Regions from separate parts of the Cellulosimicrobium sp. GQ32 genome, predicted to be linked through region 2. Evidence: riboswitches for the same ligand, from Rfam matches in the RefSeq annotation. Region 2 holds a riboswitch; the other holds the start of a gene.
What was found. A riboswitch is a leader RNA that binds a small molecule or an ion and turns the genes downstream of it on or off. The one in region 2 is predicted to bind thiamine pyrophosphate.
Positions count from the first base shown of each region.

Region 1: it holds a riboswitch for thiamine pyrophosphate, as region 2 does, so the genes downstream of both, AC6CH9_RS11350 (thiamine ABC transporter substrate-binding protein) here and AC6CH9_RS05395 (ECF transporter S component) in region 2, are expected to answer to the same signal.

Region 1 covers NZ_JCAXEP010000006.1:17,841-25,621, reverse strand. Annotated here, with positions in the region: gene AC6CH9_RS11360 (ABC transporter ATP-binding protein) at 1-857, opposite strand, end outside; gene AC6CH9_RS11355 (ABC transporter permease) at 860-2,575, opposite strand; gene AC6CH9_RS11350 (thiamine ABC transporter substrate-binding protein) at 2,622-3,713, opposite strand; TPP riboswitch at 3,796-3,900, opposite strand; gene AC6CH9_RS11345 (ABC transporter ATP-binding protein) at 4,126-4,998, shown strand; gene AC6CH9_RS11340 (ABC transporter permease) at 4,995-7,529, shown strand; gene AC6CH9_RS11335 (DUF4235 domain-containing protein) at 7,640-7,781, shown strand, end outside.
Region 2 covers NZ_JCAXEP010000002.1:366,034-373,814, reverse strand. Annotated here, with positions in the region: gene hisS (histidine--tRNA ligase) at 1-626, shown strand, start outside; gene AC6CH9_RS05410 (peptidoglycan DD-metalloendopeptidase family protein) at 674-1,342, shown strand; gene AC6CH9_RS05405 (energy-coupling factor transporter transmembrane component T family protein) at 1,373-2,161, opposite strand; gene AC6CH9_RS05400 (ABC transporter ATP-binding protein) at 2,158-4,014, opposite strand; gene AC6CH9_RS05395 (ECF transporter S component) at 4,007-4,714, opposite strand; TPP riboswitch at 4,824-4,943, opposite strand; gene AC6CH9_RS05390 (hypothetical protein) at 5,099-6,070, shown strand; gene AC6CH9_RS05385 (hypothetical protein) at 6,067-6,639, shown strand; gene AC6CH9_RS05380 (hypothetical protein) at 6,627-7,781, shown strand, end outside.

The DNA of each region.
Region 1 (7,781 bases), on a different contig from region 2:
GCGAGCACGGTCCCGTCGCCGCGGGGGACGAACGCCTGGTAGCCGAGGAACTCCGCCACGCGGAGCGACGCAGGGGCGCGCCACAGGTCCTCCGGCGGCGCGACCTGGAGGAGCCGGCCCGCGTCCATGACGGCGACACGGTCGGCGACGGTGAACGCCTCGTCGTGGTCGTGGGTGACGAAGACGGCCGTCGTCCCGGTGGCACGCAGCGCCTCGCGCAGGTCGAGCGCGAGGCGCTCGCGCAGCCCGCGGTCGAGCGCGGAGAGCGGCTCGTCGAGCAGGAGCAGCCGAGGCCGCGGCGCGAGCGACCGCGCGAGCGCGACCCGCTGGCGCTCTCCCCCGCTGAGCGTCGCGACGGCGCGGCGCTCGTACCCGGCGAGCCCGACGACGTCGAGCAGCTCGGTCACGCGCGCGTCGCGCTCGGCGCGGGGCAGCCCCGCGATGCCGTACGCGACGTTCCCCGCGACGTCGCGGTGCGGGAAGAGCTGACCCTCCTGGAACATCAGACCGAACCCGCGCCGGTGGACGGGGACGCCCGTGAGGTCGCGCCCGTCCCAGCGGATCTCTCCCGCCGCGACGGGCTCGAGCCCCGCGACGGCGCGCAGCAGGCTCGACTTGCCGCAGCCGCTCGGCCCGAGCAGGGCGAGCACCTCGCCGGGCGCGACGTCGAGCGTGACGCCCGCGACCGCCGTCGTGCCGGGGTCCGTGCGCGCACCCCCGCCGTAGCGCACGACGACGTCGCGCACCGCGAGCCCGGCGCCCTCCCCGGGCACGGCGTCGGGTGCCGCGTCGGGCTCGGCGGCGGGGCGCGACGGCTCCGGCGCGCCCGCGCGCGCCGGGGCGGGGTCGGTCTGCACCATCAGAACTCTCCTCCGGGTCGGTCGCCGCGCAACCGCTCGGCGAGCAGCATGACGGTCGCGGTGAGCAGCGCGAGCACGACGCTCGCCGCGAGCGCCATGCCGTAGTTCTCGGCCCCCGGGCGCCCGATGAGCCGGAAGATCACGACCGGCAGCGTGGCGCTGTCCGGACGGGCGAGGAAGGACGTCGCACCGAACTCCCCGAGCGAGACCGCGAACGCGAACCCGACGGCGAGGCCGAGCGAGCGAGCGGCGATCGGGCCGTCGACGGTGCGGAACACCCGACCGGGCGCGGCGCCGAGGGTCGCGGCGGCCTCGCGCAGGCGCGGGTCGATCGCGCGCAGCGTCGGCAGGACCGTCCGCACGACGAGCGGGATCGCGACGACCGCCTGTGCGATCGGCACGAGCAGGCCCGACGTACGCAGGTCGACGTCGAGGCCGAGCGGCCGGTCGAGCGTGATCAGGAAGCCGAAGCCGACCGTCACGGCGGAGACCCCGAGCGGCAGCATGAAGACCGAGTCGAGCACGGAGATCGCCCGTCGCCCGCCCCGCGAGCGCGGGCGCCGCGACACGACGAGCGCGACGAGCCCGCCGATCACGACGGCGAGCACGGTCGCGAGCGCGGCGGTGCGCAGCGAGTTGGCCGCCGCCTCCCACACCGTCACGGACAGCGCGTTGCGCCCGCCCGTGGTGCCGAGGTTCGCGTAGTTGTCGAGCCCCCAGCCGCCGCCCGGGACGCGGAACGAGCGCACGACGAGCGTGCCGAGCGGCAGGCCGACGAGCACGACGACCACGGCCGCGGTGAGCGCCGCGGGCGCGAGGTCGCCCGTCGGGCGGCCGTCGCGCCACAGGCGCAGCGGGTGCGCGGACGACGCCGAGGACGACAGGTTCAGGGCGCGCTCGCGCCGGGCCCGCGTGCGGTTCGCCACCGTGAGCGCCGCCGCGACGACCACGAGCTGCACGACCGACAGCACGGCGGCCGTGCGCAGGTCGAGGAACTGCGTGGTCTGGATCCAGATCTCCGTCTCGATCGTCCCGTAGCGGATGCCGCCGAGCACGAGCACGACGCCGAACGCCGTCGCGCAGAACAGGAAGACGATCGACGCGGCGCTCGCGACGGCGGGCGTCAGCGCGGGGAGCGTCACCGTGCGGAACGCGCGCCACGGCGTCGCGCCGAGCGCCCGCGCCGCCTGCTCGGCGCGCGGGTCGAGGTGCTCCCACAGCCCGCCTACCGTGCGCACGACGACCGAGTAGTTGAAGAACACGAGCGCGACGACGATCGCTGCGAACGTCTCGTCGAGCCCCAGGAACCCGAGGGGGCCGCCCTGCACGAGCAGCGACCGGAACGCGACGCCGACGACGACGGTCGGGAGCACGAACGGCACGGTGACGAGCGCGCGCACGACCCGCCGCCCGGGGAACCGGCACCGGTACAGCACGTAGGCGCCGGGCACGCCGAGCAGCAGCGAGAACGCCGTGCCGAGCACGGCCTGCCACAGCGTCAGCCCGAGGATGCGCCACGTCCGCGGCTGGGAGAAGACCTCCGCGAACCCGGACAGGTCGAGGCCGCCGTCGTCCCCGACGAACCCGCGCGCCACGAGCGTGACCACCGGCCACGCGAAGAACACCCCGAGGAACACCAGCGGCACCGCCGCCGCCAGACCCCACAGCACCGCGCGCCCGACGCCGCCCCGCCAGAGGGCCCGGCCCCTCACCACGGCTCTACCTCGCGAGGTAGAGCCGTGGTCGCTCGTGGACCGGGCGTCAGTCGACGACCGTCGCCGTCCATGCCTTGATCCACTCGTCGCGGTGCGCCGAGATGTCGGCGGGGGCGACCTCGAAGGGCTCGTCGGCGAGCGGGGCGAACTCGGCCCAGCCGTCGGGGAGCGCGACGGAGTCGTCGGCGGGGTACATGTACATCTGCCCCGGTACGTCGGCCTGGAACGCCTCGCTCACGAGGAAGTCGACGAGCTGCTGCGCGCCCTCGGGGTTCTTCGCGTTCGCGAGCACGCCCGCGTACTCGACCTGGCGGAAGCACGTGTCGAGCAGCGCGCCGGTCGTGGACGCGGAGCCGTCCTCGGTGAGCGTGAAGGCGGGCGACGTCGAGTACGACAGCACGAGCGGGCGCGGCCCGGCGCCCTCCGAGCCGGAGAAGTCGACGTAGTAGGCGTCCGACCACCCGTCCACGACCTTCACGCCGTTGGCGCGCAGGTCGGCCCAGTAGTCCTCCCAGCCGTCCTCGCCGAACGCCCCGACGGTCGCGAGGAGGAACGCGAGGCCCGGCGACGACGTCGCGGGGTTGGTCACGACGAGGAGGTCCCGGTACTCCGGCTTCGCCAGGTCCTCGAGCGTCACGGGCTCCGGGATCCCGGCGTCGGCGAACCACGCGTGGTCCACGTTGACGCACACGTCACCGAGGTCGACGGCGGTGAGCTCGCCGCCGTCGCCGACCGCGTACGACGCGGCGGACTCCGAGACGTCCGCGGGCGTGTACGGCTCGAGGACGCCCTCGTCGATCGCGCGCGACGCGAAGGTGTTGTCGATCCCGAACACGACGTCGCCGAGGGGCGAGTCCTTCGTGAGGATCAGCTGGTTGACCAGCGCGCCGCCGTCGCCGGGCGCGACCTGCTCGACGGTGAGCCCGCTCTCCTCCTCGAACGCGGCGAGCACGTCGTCGCTCACCGCGAAGGAGTCGTGGGTCACCAGCGTGACCGTGCTCCCGCTGCCCGACGACGCGTCGTCGCCCCCGGCGCCGTCACCACCCGAGCAGGCCGCGAGGGCGAGGAGCGCGAGCGTCGCGCCCACGCCGGTCGCGAGGGCTCGGCCGCGGCGGGCGACGGTGGTCGTGTGCTGCATGTGTCCTCCCTGGACGTTCAGGAGGGGTCCACCGGCCCGACGAGCCGTACGCCGGGTGGGCGCGACGAACCGCGCGAGCAGGTGATCGAGATTCCCGACTTCCTCCACCGGTGCTAACCGGATCAGGTTCGAGGGTCTGCGGTGGTCCGCACTCTCAGCTCCTCCAGGAGCTCCCCTGTCGTTCACCGCGAGCCTACACCGGCCCCTCACCCGGAGAGTCCCCTGAGAGAACCCTGAGCACCAGCGACCGCGGACCAGGGACGGTTCGGGGCCCGCCCCCGATGCCGCGGGGACGCGCGCCGCGGGAGGGTCGGTACGACCGCCGGGAGCCCCGGCGGCCGCCACAGGACGACGCCGCCCGGCGAGCCACGACGCTCCCGCGCAGCGGCACGACGAGAGGACGGACGAGGACGTGACGACGACAGGTGCGGCACAGCGGAGCACCCCGCGCGAGGGCCCGCCCGCTGAGGGCGCCGAGGGCACTGAAGGCGCTGAGGGCGGTGCACGACCCGCGATCGCGACCGCGCGCGGGCTGGTGAAGACGTACGGGCGCGGCGAGGCCGCGGTGCGTGCGCTCGACGGCGTCGACGTCGACCTCGAGCGGGGACGTCTGACCGCGATCATGGGCCCGTCCGGGTCGGGCAAGTCGACCCTCATGCACTGCCTCGCGGGGCTCGACTCCCCCACGGCGGGGACCGTCGTCGTGGACGGCGAGACGGTGTCGGCGATGAGCGAGCGGCGCCTGACGCGGCTGCGGCGCACGCGCATCGGGTTCGTCTTCCAGTCGTTCAACCTCGTCCCGACGCTCACGGCGGAGGAGAACATCGTGCTCCCGCTCGCGATCGCGCGGCGGCCCGTGGACCAGGAGTGGTTCGACCGGGTGGTCGACGCCGTCGGGCTGCGCCCGCGGCTCGGGCACCGCCCGGCGGAGCTCTCGGGCGGGCAGCAGCAGCGCGTCGCGTGCGCGCGGGCGCTCGTGTCCCGGCCGGCGGTCGTGTTCGCGGACGAGCCGACGGGCAACCTCGACTCGCGCGCGGCCGCCGAGGTGCTCGGCTTCCTGCGCGCCTCGGTGGACGACCTCGGCCAGTCCGTCGCCATGGTCACCCACGACCCCACGGCGGCGTCCTACGCGCACCGCGTCCTGTTCCTCGCCGACGGCCGCCTCGTCACCGAGCTGCGCGACCCCACGCCGCAGGCCGTCCTCGACACGCTCGGTACTCTCACGCCCGCGCCCGCGGGCGCGCACGCCACCGACCCGGCGCACGCACCGGCGGCCGCCCGATGATGGGCCGGATCGCGCTGCGCGGCGTGCGCGCGCACGGCGCACAGCTCGTGCTGTCCGTGCTCGCGGTGACGATCGGCGTCGCGTTCGTCACGGGTACGTTCGCGCTGCGCGCGATGCTCGCGTCGACGTTCGACGGCATCGTCGCGTCGTCGATCCAGGCCGACGCGTACGTGCGCGGCGGGACCGCCGCCGGTTCCGCGCTCGAGGACCCGGCGCAGCTCGGCGGGACCCGCAGCCTCGTCCCGGCGGACCTGGCCCACACGCTCGACGCGCGCGACGACGTCGACCTCGCGCTCGCGGAGGTGAGCGGCCCCGCCGTCCTCGTCGGCGCCGACGGCACCGCGGTGCTGAGCACCCAGGCGCCGAGCATGGCGGTCGGGTACGACCCGCGCGACCCCGGGCCACGCGTGGTCGACGGCCGCGCACCGGCGAACGGCGGGGAGGTCGCGCTCGAGTCCGCGACGCTCGAGGCGTCCGGGCTCGCCGTGGGCGACACGACCGACGTCGTGCTCGGGGACGAGGTGCGGCCCGTGCGGGTCGTCGGCGAGCTCTCGCTGTCCGCACCGATGGCGGGCGCGACCATCGTCCTGCTCGACGCGACGACCGCGGCCGCGACGTACGCGCCGGACGGCATGGTGCCGTCGATCGCCCTGCACGCCGCCGACGACGTCTCCCCCGAGGCGCTGCGCGACGCCGTCGCGACGGCGCTCCCCGCCGGTGCCGAGGCCGTGACGGGTGCCGACCTGCGCGACGAGACGAGCAGCGCGATCGCCGACCAGCTCGGCTTCGTGTCGACGTTCCTGCTCGTGTTCGCCGCGCTCGCCCTGTTCGTCGGCACGTTCATCATCACCAACACGTTCGCGATGCACGTGCGCCGCCGCACGCGCGAGCTCGCGCTCCTGCGCGCCGTCGGGGCGTCGCCGGCCCAGGTGTTCGCGTCCGTGCTGGGGCAGGCCGCGGTCGTCGGGGTCGTCGGGGCGGTGCTGGGCGTCGCCGCCGGGTTCGGGCTCGCCGAGCTCGCGCGGGCCGGGCTCGGCGCGGTGGGCATGGAGCTCGCCGGGTCGCTGCCCGTGACGACGGCCGGGATCGTGGTCCCCCTCGTCGTCGGGGTCGTGGTGTCCGTCGTCGCGGCGGCCCTGCCCGCGCGGCACGCGGCGCTCGTCCGGCCCGTCGAGGCCATGCGGGCCGACGTCGTGCGCCCCGCCGGTCCAGGGGTCGCCCGGGTGGTCGCGGGGACGCTGACCCTGCTCGCCGGCATCGGGCTCGTGGTGGGCGCCGCGGCGGTCGGGAGCGGCGGCGCGCCGCTCCTCGGCCTCGGCGCGGTCGGGGTGATCGCGGGCGTGCTGCTGCTCTCCCCCCTCGCGGTCGGCCCCGTGCTGGGCGTCCTCGCCGCGCCGTTCGTCGCGCTGGTCCGGCCCCTCGGCAGCCTCGCGCGCGGCAACGTCACGCGCCAGCCGCGGCGCACGGCTGCGACCGCGGGTGCGCTCGTCGTCGGCATGGCGCTCGTGTCGACGACGTCGGTCCTCGCGCTCTCGGCCCGCGAGTCCGTGACCGGCATCGTCGACGAGGAGACGGCCGCCGACCTCGTCGTCCGGTCGGCGACCCCGTACCTCCCGGAGGGCGTCGCGGCCGACGTCCGCGCCGTGCCCGGCGTCGCGTCCGCCGACCTCACGACGTACGGGCAGGTCCTCGTCGACGACGAGCCGCAGCTCGTGGTCGGGTTCCCGGCCGACGGCTTCGGCCGCTCGGTCCGCACGACGGCGGTCGAGGGCGACCTCGGCGCGTACGCCCTCGGGGAGGCGGCCGTCATGGAGGACGCGCTCGACGAGCACGGCTGGGCGCTCGGCGACGTCGTGACGATCGCCGACCCCACCCGGCCCGATCTCCCGGCGCACGACGTCCGCATCGGCGCGGTGATCGACTCCCACGCGTTCTCCGTCGACATGCTCCTGCCGCCGGACGTCGCCTCCGCCGTCGGCGCGACGACACCCGAGATGCTGTTTCTCGACGCCGAGCCGGGCGCCGACCTCGCGGCCGTGCGGGGCGCGGTGACGGACGCCGTCGCGCCCTACGTCGTGGCGAGCGTGCTCGACGCCGAGGAGTTCGCCGGAGAGGTCGCGGCCCAGGTCGAGTCGATCCTCGCGATCGTCTACGCGCTGCTCGGCCTGTCCGTGCTCGTCGCGGTCCTCGGGATCGTCAACACGCTGGCCCTGTCCGTCGTCGAGCGGACGCGCGAGATCGGGCTCCTGCGCGCCGTCGGGCTGGGGCGTGCCCAGCTCGCCACGACGATCGCCATCGAGTCGGTGCTCGTCGCGGTGTTCGGGACGGCGGCCGGGCTGGTCGTGGGGACGGGCCTGGCCGCCGCGCTGCCGTCCGTCCTCGCGGACGAGGGCTTCACGACCCTCGCGGTGCCCTGGGCCCAGCTCGGCGCGATGCTCGCGCTCGCCACCGTCGTCGGGGTCGTCGCGGCGGCCTGGCCCGCGACGCGCGCGGCCCGGCTGCGCGTGCTCGACGCGGTGAGCCAGGAGTGACGGGTCCCCTCGCCCGCCCGACGCGCGCCGGGCGGGCGAGGGGCCGACGGTTCGCACTACGGTGGGAGCACGCCCGCGCCGACCGGCGCCCCGACTCACGGAGGACCCTCGTGGCCGACACGACCGAGACCGAGCAGACCCTGGCCCTCAAGGTCGGGACCGTCGCCCTCACCTTCGCCGCGGGCTGGGCCGCGCAGAAGCTCGTCACGTTCGTCTGGGCGAAGGTCACCGGTCACGACGCCCCCAAGGACC
Region 2 (7,781 bases):
TGGAGAGCGACCTGCTCGAGACCGGGCTCGGCGAGCTCGGCGCGCTGATCGAGGCCGCGAGCGTGCGCGCCCCGGGCGTCGTCGTCGCGGACCTCAAGATCGCGCGCGGGCTCGACTACTACACGGGCTCCGTCTACGAGACCGTGCTCGTGGGCCACGAGCAGCTCGGGTCGATCTGCTCGGGCGGCCGGTACGACACGCTCGCGTCCGACGGCGCGAACACCTACCCCGGCGTCGGCCTGTCGATCGGCGTGTCCCGCCTCGTCTCCCGACTGCTGTCCGCGGGCCTGGTCCGGGCGACGCGCTCCGTGCCGAGCGCCGTCGTCGTCGCGGTCACGAGCGAGGAGACGCGCGGTGCGTCCGACGCCGTCGCGTCCGCCCTGCGGTCACGGGGCGTCCCGGTCGAGGTCGCGCCGGCCGCCGCCAAGTTCGGCAAGCAGATCCGCTACGCCGACCGGCGCGGGATCCCGTTCGTCTGGTTTCCCGGGCGCGTCGAGGAGGACGGGACGCGCTCGCCGGACCAGGTGAAGGACATCCGCTCGGGCGAGCAGCTGGACGCCGACCCGGCGACGTGGGAGCCGCCGGCCGAGGACCGTTTCCCGCGCGTGGTGCCGGCGGCCGACTGACCGACCGACGACGGCGGCCCGCACGCCCGGGCGCGAGGGGAGGCGACGTGACCGGACCGGTCGAGCTCGCGCTGCCCTTCACCGGGACCTGGCTCGTGCAGAACAGCCCGGCGCGGCGCGTCCCGAGCCACGGCACGCACCTGTTCGCCACGACGTACGCGATCGACTTCGTCGCGGTCCGCGGCCGGCGCACCGCGGACGTGCGCGACTGGCGCACCGTGCTCGGCACCGAGCCGCCGGAGCGGTTCCTCGCGTTCGGCCTGCCCGTCCTCGCCCCCGCCCCTGGCACCGTCGTCGCGGTGCACGGCGACGAACCCGACCACGAGGCCCGGCGCTCGCCGTCCGCGCTGCTCGGGTACGCGCTCACGCAGGCGTCCCGAGCACGCGCGGGCGGCGCGGCGCTCGCGGGCAACCACGTGGTGCTCGCGCTGGGCACGCCAGGGGTCTTCGTGGTGCTCGCCCACCTGCGGCGCGGGTCGGTCGCGGTGCGCCCGGGACAGCGGCTCACGACCGGCGACGTGGTGGGACGGTGCGGGAACTCGGGGAACTCGACGCAGCCGCACGTGCACGTCCAGGTCATGGACGGCCCCGACGCCCACGTCGCGCGGGGCGTGCCGCCCGCGTTCCGCGCCTACCGCGAGCACGGGCGGCATGGCCGGACGGGCACGGTCGAGATCGGGGTCCCGGCCGAGGGAGCGGTGGTCGAGCGCGCCTGAGGCTGTCCGGGCCCGCCCGACGCGCTCGCCTCAGGCGGTGAGCGCGCCGATCCCCGTGACCCACCCCGCCAGGACGCCGATCGCGACGAGCGCCCCGGCGAGGGCGAGCACCGCGCCCGCCGCGGCGACGTCGGGCGCGCCCAGGGTCACGGGGCGCGACGTCGACCGAGGGCCGGCGCCCAGGCCGCGCGACTCGAGCGCGACCGTCAGCCGCTCGGACCGGCGCACCGCTCCGACGAGGAGGGCGAAGGCCGCCGCGCTCAGCGACCGCGGGGATCGGGGGAGCCGGCCGCCACGTCGCCGGGGGTCGCGCACCGCCTGGGCGCAGCGGATCGTGTGCCAGGCGTCGGGAAGCTCGACGAGGAGCCGGTGCGCGGCGAGCACCGCGAACGTCCAGGTCGCCGGGAGGCGAGCGTGCTGGTGGAGGCTCGTCATGAGGCGCACGGGGTCGGTCGTGAGGACGAGCACGAGCGACAGCGCCCCGACGAACAGCGTGCGCAAGGCGAGCGCGGCACCGATCGTGACGCCGTCCGCGCCGACGGTGAGCGGCCCGAGCGCGACGTCGTCGCCGCCCGGGCGGGTCACGACGTTGACGACGAGAAGGCTCGCCGCGAAGACCCCGAACGGGACGTGGGCCAGCGCGAGCGTGCCCACCGGCACTCGGCCGAGCACGAGCAGGGCCGCGACCGTCAGCAGCCAGGCGGTCGCGGGGGTGACCGGGTCGGTGACGAGCAGCGCGCCGGTGGACAGGAGGAGCACGGTGGCGAGCTTCACCGTCGGGTTCCAGCGCTCGAGGACGGACGGAGGGAGCGCGGTCACGGGGCCACCTCCGCGGGGACGAGGGCCCCGGGTTCCGGTACGCCCGGACCTCCGGTGCTCGCTACGGCGTCGCGCGCCGCGTCGCAGGCGGTGTCGAGAGCGCGTACGAGCGCGCCCGGGTCGACGCCGCGCGCACGACCGGTCCGTGCCCACCAGTCGAGCAGCGGGGTTCGGCGCAGTCCCGCGAGCGCGCACAGCGCGTCGTCGGCGAGGACCGCGGGCGGCTCCGCGACCGTGGCGAGCGCGCCGTCCACGACCACGGCGACCCGGTCGGCGATCGCCGCGACGAGCGAGAGGTCGTGCGAGACGAGGACCACGGCGCCTCCCGCGTCGGCGCGGTCGCGCAGGACGCGGGCGGCCGCGTGGGCCTGGGCACGGTCCAGGCCGAACGTCGGTTCGTCGGCGAGGAGGACCGGCGGGTCGAGCACGGTCGCCGTCGCGAGGGACAGACGCCGCTGCTCGCCGCCCGAGAGCCGGTACGGGTTCGCGTCGGCGAGGTGCGCGAGCCCGAACGCGGCGATGGTCGCCTCGACGCGCGCGGCGACGTCGGAGAGGCGGGCGAGGCGCGCCGACCAGGCGACCTCCTCGCGCACGGTGCGGGCGACGAGCTGGTGCTCGGGGTCCTGGAAGACCATCGCGACGGGATCGCCCGTCGCGGTCGCGACCTCGCCCGTGGTGCGCTCGAGCCCCGCCAGGCCGCGCAGGAGCGTCGACTTGCCGCCTCCGTTGGGCCCGACGACGGCGAGCACCTCGCCCGCGCGGACGTCGAGGTCGACGTCGCGCACGACGGGGTGCTCGCCCCGGCGGGTGCGTCCCGCGCCGAGGCCGCCTCGGTGGACGGCGAGCCCGCGCGCCCGGAGCACGACCGGGCGCGTTGCCGCAGGGGCCGCGTCCAGAGGGCGGTCCGTGGTCGTCGAGCGCACCGGCGAGGCGTGCACGAGGTCGACCAGCCAGTCGTCGGTCTCGGGCGAGCCGAGCGGCTCCGGGGCGCCCGCCTGCTCCAGGCGGACGGCGAGCGGCAGCCAGCACCCCAGGTCGGCGAGGTCGCGCGCGTGCTCGCGCAGGACGCGGTGCGTGGGGCCGTGCGCGACGACCCGCCCGTCGCGGCCGAGCGCCAGGGTCGCGTCGGGCAGCGCGCCCAGGTCGTCCAGGCGATGCTCGACGAGCACGACGGAGCGGTGAGGGGACCCGTGGGACGACCCCTCGCCGTCGGGCCCGGGTGCCCGGGCGAGGCCGGCGACGAGCGCCCCGACCTCGTGGGCGGCAGCGGGGTCCAGGAGCGCGGTGGGCTCGTCGAGGACGACGAGCTCCGGGTCGGCGACGAGCGCGGCGGCGACCGCGACGCGCTGCGCCTCGCCGCCCGACAGGGCGTGGGTCGGGCGGTCGTGCAGGTGCGCGGCGCCGACCGCGGAGAGCGCGGCGACCGCGCGGTCGTCCATGGTGCGGGGGTCGGCGCCGCGGTTCTCGAGCGCGAACCGCAGCTCCTCGTCCACGCGCGCCAGGCAGAGCTGGTCGCCGGGCCGCTGCTGGACGAGGCCCACGCGGGCCGCGAGCACGGGCGGCGGCACCTCGCGCGGGTCGAGGCCGGCCACGCGGAGCCCGCCCGCGACGGTGCCCGGGAGCGTGTGCGGCACGACGCCGACGAGCGCACGCAGGAGGGTCGACTTGCCGCACCCGGACGGGCCGAGCACCAGCAGGCTGGACCCGGCCGGGACGGTGACGTCGACGCCGTCGAGCACCAGGGCACCGTGGTGCCCGAGGTGCACGGTCACGGCCTCGGCGGTGACGGCGTCGCCCGGGGCGACGTCCGGAGAGGCGGTCTCGGGTGCGTCGGGGGCGGCGCGCTCAGCCACGGTGGGCAGCGCCGATCGCGAACGCGTCGAGGGCACCCGTCCGGGCGAGCGCGTCGCCGAGGACGCGGGCCGCGAGGCCGCACAGCACGACGCACGACACGACCTGGACACCCAGCCGGAGCATCGCGTAGTCCTGTCCGAGCCAGCCGAAGCGCACCGCGTTGAAGGCGAACGTGACGAGCGCGGCGCTCACGCCGGACGCGACGAACACCCACCAGCCGAACCGGCGGTAGCGCGTGAGCGCGAACGGCAGCTCGGCGCCGAGGCCCTGGACCAGGCCCACGACGAGCAGGAGCGGCCCGGCGGGGGAGGCGAGGAAGACGACCTCGACGAGCGCGGCCAGGGTCTCGGCGAGGATGCCGACCCCCGGCTTGCGCACGATGTACGTGGTCAGCGGGCCGACGACGATCCACGCGCCCGCGAGGACGTTCGCGGCGAGGTCCGCGAGCGGGCCCATCGCGAGCTGCAGAGGGGCCCAGAGCTGTACGAACGCCCAGTACACGAACCCGAAGACGACCCCGAGGACGGCGACCAGCACCGTCTCGTGCAGGGTCAGGCCTCGGCGGCGCGCGGCACGCGGGGGCGTCGCCGGGAGGGCGCGGACCGCCGTCCCGGTGGTCGGGTCGTCGGTCGTCCCGACGGCCGCCCCGGGGGCGGCGCTCGGGGTCGTCTGCTGCGGGGTGGTGCGGGGCTCGGCCATGCGGTTCCCTCCGTCGGGCCCCCGGGGCGAGGGGTGCACGACGGCGCGCCACCGCCTCGGTCCGCACGCACGGCCTCGCGCGGGGCGCGCGGGCACGAGCGCGCAGGGGACGGTGACGTCGGCCCTGCTCCCTTCGCTGGTACGAACCAGATCAGGTTCCACGGGTCTGCAGGGGGGACGGGTGTCCGGCCTGCACTCTCAGCGCTCGTGCGCTCCCCGGGGGCTGTGTACCCGCGACCCTAGGGCCTGGGCCGCGCGTCGACAAGCACGGCGGCCCGGTGTGACGTCAGCAACACCGCGCCTGCTACTCTGCGTCCGCTCGTGCGAGAGAGCCGCCAGGTCGGGTGCCGGGTGGGAGCGCGCACCGTGTCCGGAGAAGGTGCCATGACCAGCTCGTCCGCCGGGGCCCCCACCCTCGGTCCGCCGATCGTCGACGCCTTCGACGCGGTCCCCGTGCTGGCCCCGTTCCGGGAGACGGCGCGCCGTGGGGACTGGGACGCCCTGCGATGCATGCTCCACGGGGTGGGCAGCGTCGACGACCTGGTGGCGGTCGTCGAGCACCTGGCACGACTCGACGGCATCGAGTCAGGGCTGGAGCGCAGCGTGGCGGACCGTCCGGACGACGTGCTGGTCACCCTGCTCGCCGCCCGCTACGTGCGGGCGGGGTGGGAGGTCCGCACGCGAGACCGTGCACGGCACGTCTCTGCCGCCCAGTTCGAGCAGTTCCACGCGATGCTCGGACGCGCCGAGCGGCTGCTCGTCGACGTGTGCGCACGGCGGCCCGACCTCGCCCCGGCGTGGAGCACGCGGCTGGCCACGGCGCGAGGGCTCGAGCTCGGGCACGGTGAGGCGCGGCGGCGGTATCGCCGCCTCGCGGCTCACCATCCGCACGTCTTCGCCGCACAGGCGCAGCTGCTCCAGCAGCTGTGTCCCAAGTGGGGCGGCACGTGGGAGGACGCCTTCGCGTTCGCACGGGAGTGCGCGGCCGGCTCCCCCAGCGGCTCCCCGGCGGGCGCCCTGGTCGCGACGGCGCACCTCGAGCGCTGGGCCGACTCCGACAGCAGGTCCGGCCGGGCGCACCTCGCGTCCGCGGCCGTCCGGGACGAGCTGCGAGAGCACGCCGCACGATCGGTGCTGCACCCGGACGCCTCCCTCGGCGTGCAGGGGGCCGAGGCTCACGGAGCCTTCGCGCTCGTCTACTCGCTCGGCGGGCACGCGGCCGCCGCCGCACCGCACTTCCGCGCGATGGGGGAGCGGGTGCCCCCCGAACCGTGGGACTACCTCGAGGACCCGGCGGGTGACCTCGTGCGCTTCCGAGAGGCAGCGTTCCGCAGCGAGACACAAGGAGAAGCATGAGCACGGCACCGAGCGGCACGAGCCCGTCGGCGCCCGGGAACGACGCGGCCGGCCTGACCGACCTCGCGGGCTTCGTGGGGTCGACGACGGTCGACGGCGTGCCGGTGCTGCTCGCCCCACGCCGGGGAGACGTGACGGCAGGGCTCGTGTTCCGGGTCGGCCGGGCGGACGAGACGCTCGCGACCTCGGGCATCACCCACCTCGTCGAGCATCTTGCGCTCTTCGACCAGAACCTCACCGAGGTGCACTCCAACGGCCTCACCGCCGACACGTACACCCTGTTCCACGTCACGGGGACTCCCGACGAGGTCGTGCGATTCCTCGGTGGGGTCTGCTCCGCGCTGCGCGATCTGCCCACCGACCGGCTCGAGGTCGAGAGGGGGATCCTACGGACCGAGGCCGCGGGCCGGTCGGGGGCCCGGCGCGGGCGATGCGGGTCTGGCGCTACGGAGCGCGGGGATACGGCCTCGCCGGGTACGACGAGCTCGGCGCAGCGCGCGTCACCGCGGAGGACGTCCGTGCCTGGGCCCGGGAGCGGTTCACGCGCGACAACTGCGTGCTCTTCCTGACCGACGACCGAGTCCCTCCCGGTCTCGCGATCGATCTGCCCGCGGGTACGCGGTTCGCCACCCCGGCGCCGACGACCGCGCTACCGACGACCCCGGCGTCGTTCGTCGGGCAGGACGGCTCCATCGTCCTCGACGCGGTCGTGCCGCGCACCGCGGCAGCGACGGCGTTCGCGCAGGTCGCCGGCCGAGCGCTCTTCCGCGACCTGCGCCAGGACGGCGGCTACTCCTACACCGCCGACGCGGACTACACGCCGCGCGACGGCGAGCACGCCACGATCACGCTCTACGCCGACACGCTTCCCGACCAGCAGGACGCCGCCGTCGGCGCGTTCGTGGACACCTTGGCGCGCCTGCGCGCGGGGCGGATCGAGCAGGACGAGCTCGACGTCGTGCGCTCGCGCATGCTGCGCGAGCTCGACGCGCCGGAGCTGGCAGCGCAGATGCTGCCCGGCTACGCGTTGAGCCTCCTGTACGGCCGCCCGCTGGAGCACCCGGACCACGGCCGGGCGGAGATCGAGGCGCTGTCGGTCGACGACCTGCGCGCCGTGGCCCGCGAGGTGTGGTCCGACGCCCTGGTCCAGGTGCCCGCCAGGACGCTCGAGTGGGCAGGTCTCGACGCAGCCCCGTCCTGGTCCGAGGCCGTGCTCGTGGGCAGGAGGTTCCCGCGTGCGGGATCGCCGGTCTTCCTGGTGGTGGCTGACGTGGGCGTCAGCCTCGTCACCCCGCAGGGGGCGTCGACGGTCCTGTTCGACGAGTGCGAGGTCATGACGTGCCGTCCCGACGGGGCGCGGTTCCTCACCGGGGCGGACGGGTTCACCGTCCCCGTCGAACCGACCTTGCACCCCGGGCTCACGCGCGACGTGGTCGCCACGGCGATCGACGCGCGCGTCCGCGCCGACGTCGTCGTGAACCTGCCGGCGCGCGACCCCGACGTCGTTCCTCGCCCGCCCGACCCGTCCGCACCGACGGCGCGCGTGCGGACGGCGCTCGCCGACCTCGGCGCCCGGGCGCGCGGGTGGCTGGCGCCGCGGTTCGGGTACGTCGTCAGGGTCTTCGTCGGTGTGTCGGCTCTCGTCGTCTGGCTCCTCGGCCGTGCGCTCATCGCCGCGGGCGAGGCCTCGACCACCGACCTCGTCGTCGTC